2 linked regions of the Tistrella bauzanensis genome follow. The protein of the gene in region 2 interacts with the protein of the main gene of each other region in a pairwise test. Links are inferred from orthologs where the notes say so. Each region holds a gene or a part of one and is shown on either strand. Other genes may lie near its edges.

Region 1 (3,268 bases), on a different replicon or contig from region 2:
CGCACCAGGCGAGAGAACTCCGCGCTCTCGTCCAGCAGCTGCCTGAATCGGGCGAGATCGCCGGTCACCGCATCGAGCGCTTCACGCTCCTGCGCCAAATCGAACAAGGCGGTCGCATAACGCCCCGCCAGTCCGGTCGCATCCGCTTGCGCACCTGCCACTGGGACCGTCCTGAAGCCTGTCGTGGGAAAAAAACCGACGAGGCCCTGCGGTCACGCAAAGAACACGTCAGCAGGACCAAGGCCATGGCGGACGTCCTCTGTTGAGAGCCGTCACGCCAAGGGCAGGCGATACCTAGCACAAGCACCGGGGAGGCGCAACCCGCGTCGCGACAGCGAAAATCGCCGTTCTGTCGCCGTTGTGCCCGACGGCCGCATCCGCACATCGCCCCCGCCTCGGGCCGCACGCGGCGACGGCACCGCGATGATCGATGTTCTGTCGTGCATCAGGGCCGATGTCCGGTCACCGAAAGCCTGACCACCTGCCGGTCATCGAACGTTGCGGCCGCCTCACAGAAAGCTCTGCGGGTCCACATCGATCTGCACGCGGATGGCGCCCCTGACCGGCACCAGTTCCCGCGCCCGCGCCATCGCCAGCGGCAGATCCGCCGCCCGATCAGCCATCGCCAGCAGCCGCAGCCGGTGGCGGCCGCGCAGCAGGCCGATCGGGGCCGGCGCCGGGCCCAGCAGCCGGGCGCCGGGGGGCAGCGTCCGGCGGAGCGCGCGGGCGAACAGATCGGCGGTGGCGCGGGCATCGCCGACATCTGGTGCCGAGACGATCACCGCCGCCCAGCGGCCATAGGGGGGGGCACCGGCCTGGCGCCGCGCATCGGCCTCCGCCTCAAGAAAGCCATCCCGGTCGCCGGCGATCAGCGCCCGGATCACCGGATGGCCGGGGTCATAAGTCTGAAGCAGCACCCGCCCGGGCCGCTCGGCGCGCCCGGCGCGGCCGGCCACCTGGGCCAGGAGCTGATAGGTCCGCTCCGCCGCACGCAGATCGCCGCCCGCCAGCCCCAGATCGGCATCCACCACCCCCACCACGGTCAGCTTCGGGAAATGATAGCCCTTGGCCATCATCTGGGTGCCGATCAGCACGTCCACCGCGCCTGCCTCCATCCGCCCGATCAGCTCCGCCGCCGCCTCGGGCCCGGCAATGGTGTCGCTGGTCATCACGGCCACCCGCAGATCTGGCAGCAGGCCCGCCACCTCTTCGGCCAGCCGCTCGACACCGGGGCCGCAGGGCGCGAACTTGTCCTCGGCGCCGCAATCCGGGCAGGCATCGGGCAGTTTCTCGTCATGGCCGCAATGATGGCAGATCAGGCGCGGCCCGCCCGCCCGCAGGCGGTGTTCCACCAGCCAGGCATCGCAGGACGGGCAGCGCATGCGATGGCCGCAGGCCCGGCACAGGGTCAGCGGCGCATAACCCCGCCGATTGATGAACAGCATCGCCTGTTCGCCGCGCGCCGCCGCATCGACGATCGCCTGTTTCAGAGGCTCCGAGACGAAGCGCACCGCCGGCAGCCGCTGACCGCGCATGTCGATCGCCTCCACCGCCGGCATCACCGCCGCGCCATGGCGCGCCGCCAGACGGCGGCGGTGATAGCGGCCGCGTTCGACATTGGCCAGGGTTTCCAGCGCCGGCGTCGCCGAGGCCAGCACCACCGGCACCGCCTCCAGCGCACCGCGCATCACCGCCATGTCGCGGGCATGATAGATCACGCCCTCCTCCTGCTTGAAGGCGGCATCGTGCTCTTCGTCGACCACGATCAGCCCCAGATCGGCAAAGGGCAGGAACAGCGCCGAGCGCGCGCCCACCACCACCGGCACCCGGCCTTCCGCCACCGCCCGCCAGGCGCGGCGGCGATGGGCATGGCCCAGTTCCGAATGCCAGCTCAAGGGTGCCGCACCGAAGCGGGCGCGAAAGCGTTCAAGCCATTGGGTGGTCAGGGCGATTTCGGGCACCAGCACCAATGCCTGCCGGCCGCGGCGCAGGGCGGCCGCGATCGCCTCGAAATAGACCTCGGTCTTGCCCGAGCCGGTCACGCCGTCCAGCACCTCGACCGAGAAACCCTGCGCCACCGCATCCACCAGGGCCGCCGCCGCCGCAGTCTGGTCGGGGCCGAGCGCCGGGCCGGGACGCTCCGGGTCGGGCGCCGGCGCCTCATCGCCCCCCCGGCCGCCGGGCCGCTCGACCACGGCCAGAACCCCGGCCTCGATCAGCCCGCGGACCACACCATCCGAGACATCGGCGGCACGCGCGACATCGGCCACTGATGGCGGCGTATCGCCGGCCGCGGCCCCGGCCGATATCACCTCCAGCACCGCCCGGCGCTGGGCGGTCAGCCGGCCCTGTGGCGCCGCCCCGGTCAGCACCAGCCCGGCCTCGGGCCGGGGCGGATCCAGCGCCTCGTCGATCGGCAGCACCATGCGCAGCACGCCGGCCGGCGGCGACACGGTATAGCTGGCCACGGCATCCACCAGCCGCCGCAGCGGCCCCGACACCGGCGGGCAATCGCGCCGCCCGGTCACCGGCTTCAGCCGTGTGGCGGCCAGATCGCCTTCTCCCGGCCCCCAGACCACGCCGGTGATCTGGCGCGGCCCCAGCGGCACCCGCACCACGGCGCCCGGGGTCAGATCCAGCCCCGGCGGCACCAGATAGTCCAGCCGGTCCAGTCGCCCGCCCGCACGCCCCGGCTGGCCGCCCATGGCCTGCAACGGCAGCACCGCCACCCGGTCACCGGCCCTGAAGAGCCGCGCATCGGCGTCGCATGCGGGCTTGGCGCTTGTATCCTGGGTGGTCATCGCATAAGCAACCGTCGGAAATGAGCAGGCAACCGGGCCGGCCGGTTTGCGCGGATGCCATCATGCAACTGGCGACCGCGCAAGGGTTTCGTTAAACTCCGCGTCACACCGGCAGCCGGCGGTCCCTGACCCCGGCGGCGACCGGGCCGGGCGCCATCAGCGCCCTCTCCCCGGCCCATGTCGCCGCCTGAGCGCCCGCAATATCCGCCCTGCATGGCGGACAGCCGCCGATCACAGCCCCGGCGGCCAGCCGCCGATCACAAGTCTCCCGAGGCCCGCATCATGAAGTTCTTCGTCGATACCGCCGACATCGCCGAAATCCGTGAGCTTGCCGCGACCGGTCTGGTCGACGGCGTCACCACCAATCCGTCGCTGATCGCCAAGAGCGGCCGCAAATTCGTCGAGGTGATCGAAGAGATCTGCGCCGTCGTCGCAGGCCCGGTCTCGGCCGAGGTGACAGCGCTCGA
Region 2 (3,091 bases):
CTGGTCATCATCGGCTCGACTGTCTGTGAGCCGCCGGTGATATAGCGGCTTCGGGCACTATGGCGCTCTTGCCGGCCGGCTGGCAATCTTCACAAGCGGCGCCGGGGCGCTGCGGCGGCGTCTGGGCCGTCGACAGCCCGCACAGGCGGGCGCATTCTGTTGGCCCCGATCCATCATGCAGAGGATGCCCGCCATGACCGCCCGACGCCGCCTTGGCAGCAATGGCCCCCTGGTTTCCGCCATCGGCCTCGGCTGCATGGGCATGAGCCAGTCCTATGGACCGACCGACGATGCCCAGTCGATTGCAACCCTTCACCACGCCATCGAGATCGGCTGCACATTCCTCGATACCGCCGAGGTTTACGGGCCGTTCGTGAACGAAAGCCTGATTGGTCGGGCGCTGGCCGGCACCACATCGACCGGTCCCCTGCGTGACCGGGTGGTTCTGGCGACCAAGTTCGGCTGGCGGATCGAGGGCGGTCGCCCGACCGGGGTCGACAGCCGGCCCGAGCGGATCATCGCGGCGGTCGACGGCTCGCTCGGCCGCCTTGGCACCGACCGGATCGACCTGCTCTATCAGCATCGCGTCGACCCGGCGGTGCCGATCGAGGATGTGGCCGGCACGGTCGCCGATCTGGTCAAGGCCGGCAAGGTCAAGCATTTCGGCCTGTCGGAAGCGGGCGCCCGCACCATCGATCGCGCCCATGCGGTGCATCCGGTCGCGGCCCTGCAAAGCGAATATTCGCTGTGGGAACGCGACATCGAAACCGACATTCTGCCGACGCTCCGCCGGCTGGGCATCGCCCTGGTGCCGTTCGCGCCACTGGGTCGCGGCTTCCTGACCGGCACCATCGGCCGTGCCGAAGACCACCCGGAAGGCGACCGGCGGCGGACCGACCCCCGGTTGATGGGCGCCAATTACGACGCCAATGTCAGGGCCGCATCGATCGTGCGCGAGATCGCCGCCGCCCATGACGCCACCCCGGGCCGGGTGGCGTTGGCCTGGCTGCTGGCGCGGGGCGAGGATGTGATCCCGATCCCGGGCACCCGGCGGATCAGCCATCTGGACGACAACTGGGCGGCGCTTGACCTGACGCTCACCCCTGATGACATCGCCCGGCTGGATGCCGCCCTGCCACCCGGCGTCACCGCCGGCCCGCGCTATGGTGAACGCGAAATGGCCTATCTGGACCGGTAACCAGGGCTCGGAACGGACGACGCCCGCGCCCCATCAAGGAATGCGCGGGCGTCGTCGGCACACGTATCGGCGGGTGTCCGCCGGGTTGTAAACTGGTGTCAGAACGGAATTTCGTCGTCCAGATCGTTGCCGCCACCGCCGGCGCCACCACCGGCGCCACCCCGGCCGCCGGCACCACCGCCGCTGCCGCTGCCGCCGCCGTAATCCGAACCGTAATCGTCATAGCCGCCGCCGAAGCCACCGCCCTGGCCACCACCGCCCTGGCCACCGGCGCCGCCACGACCACCGCCGGCACCGCCGCCGCCGCGACGGTTGCCGCCACCGAAGCCGCCGCCGCCTGCGCCGCCGCCGCCGAATTCATCGTCGCCGCCACCGCCGCCGCCTGCGCCGCCGCCACCGCCGCCGCCTTCGCCGCGGCCGTCGAGCATGGTCAGCTCCCCGCGGAAGCGCTGGAGCACCACCTCGGTGGTATACTTCTCCTGGCCCTGCTGATCGGTCCATTTCCGGGTCTGCAAGGCCCCCTCGACATAGACCTTCGAGCCCTTGCGCAGGAATTTCTCGGCAACCTCGGCCAGACGCTCGTTGAAGATCACCACACGGTGCCATTCGGTCCGCTCGCGGCGCTCGCCGCTCTGCCGATCGCGCCAGTTCTCGCTGGTCGCGATGGCAAGGTTCACGATCTTCATGCCGTCCTGGGTGCTCCGGACCTCGGGGTCACGGCCCAGATTGCCGATCAGGATCACCTTGTTGACGCTGCCCGCCATGGCTCTGTCTTCCTCGACTGCGTGTCCGGGCACCGCCAGGGGCGCCCGCTCAATTGGGCGCATCCTGCGTCATCGGGGGCGCTTCTGTCCATGCCGCATGACGCCGACCTGCACCACGCGCTAGGCTGAGCGCTCCATTCATCGCCGGAGGCGGCTTGCATGGCGACCAAAGGGACCACGATCGCGATCATCGGTGCCGGCTTCAGCGGCGCCCTGCTGGCGGTGCATCTTCTGGACCGCTGCCGGCAGCAGGACAAGATCCTGCTGGTGGAGCGCAACAGCCAGTTCGGCCGCGGTGTCGCCTATGCGACCGGCAACCCCCATCATCTGCTGAACGTCCGCGCCGGCAATATGAGCGCCTTTCCAGACCAGCCCGACCACTTCATCCGCTGGCTGGACAGCCATGCCGGCACGCTGGGGCCATGCGAACCCACCGGCCGCGACGGCTTCGTGCCGCGGCGGATCTATGGCTCGTATATCCAGGATCTGATCGCCGACCGGATCTGGGGCTGCGGCAAGGCCATGAACCTGCAGCTGATCCATGACAGCGCGGTCGGCCTGGAGCCGGCGCCGGGCGGGGGATTCATGATGCAGGTCGATGGTGGCCGGCGCTATGCGGTCGATGCGGCGGTGCTGGCGCTGGGCAATTTTCCGCCCGGCCGTGATCTCGTTCCAAGCCCGGCCTATGCCGCAGACCCCTGGGCGCCAGGGGCTCTGGAGGGCATCGATCGCGATGCAACCGTGATGCTGATCGGCACCGGGCTGACGGCGGTCGACGTGGTGATCAGCCTGCTGGATCGCGGTCATCGCGGTCCGATCCATGCCATCTCGCGGCGCGGGCTTCTGCCACGCGCTCATGCGCCGGTGCCGGCACCGCTGCCCTCGCTCGATCCGGCAACAGCCCCACCGCAGTTGAGCGCGCTGCTGCATGCCGTGCGCCGGGCAGCACGGCAGGCCGAGGCCGATCTGGCCGCCCAAGGCCGTGGCGGCGGTTGGCGGGCGGTGATCGATGGCCTGCGACCCGTGACCCAGAGCCTGTGGCGCGGGCTGGACACGACTGAGCAACAACGCTTCCTGCGCCATCTGCGGCCCTGGTGGGACAGCCACCGCCACCGGATGGCACCGGATG

The links.
Region 1: the proteins of ssb (region 2) and IEW15_RS05660 interact in binary tests that used the Escherichia coli proteins (3 or more experiments, as listed by UniProt). The link is inferred for Tistrella bauzanensis from one-to-one orthologs.

The regions. Positions count from the first base shown.
Region 1 is NZ_BMDZ01000008.1:87,263-90,530, reverse strand. Bases 156-3,110 are described here. They hold IEW15_RS05660 (primosomal protein N'), read right to left. Parts: upstream 2,802-3,110; coding sequence 510-2,801; downstream 156-509. Other genes in these bases: fsa (fructose-6-phosphate aldolase), read left to right, coding at 3,084-3,110; IEW15_RS05665 (F0F1 ATP synthase subunit delta), read right to left, coding at 156-161. In the rest of the region: more of IEW15_RS05665, read right to left, coding at 1-155; more of fsa, read left to right, coding at 3,111-3,268.
Region 2 is NZ_BMDZ01000054.1:27,339-30,429, reverse strand. What follows is about bases 130-2,907. They hold ssb (single-stranded DNA-binding protein), read right to left. Parts: upstream 1,963-2,907; coding sequence 1,297-1,962; downstream 130-1,296. Other genes in these bases: IEW15_RS18940 (FAD/NAD(P)-binding protein), read left to right, coding at 2,122-2,907; IEW15_RS18950 (aldo/keto reductase), read left to right, coding at 194-1,198. Outside these bases: IEW15_RS18955 (MarR family winged helix-turn-helix transcriptional regulator), read right to left, coding at 1-8; more of IEW15_RS18940, read left to right, coding at 2,908-3,091. UniProt on the Escherichia coli protein: Plays an important role in DNA replication, recombination and repair. Binds to ssDNA and to an array of partner proteins to recruit them to their sites of action during DNA metabolism. Acts as a sliding platform that migrates on DNA via reptation.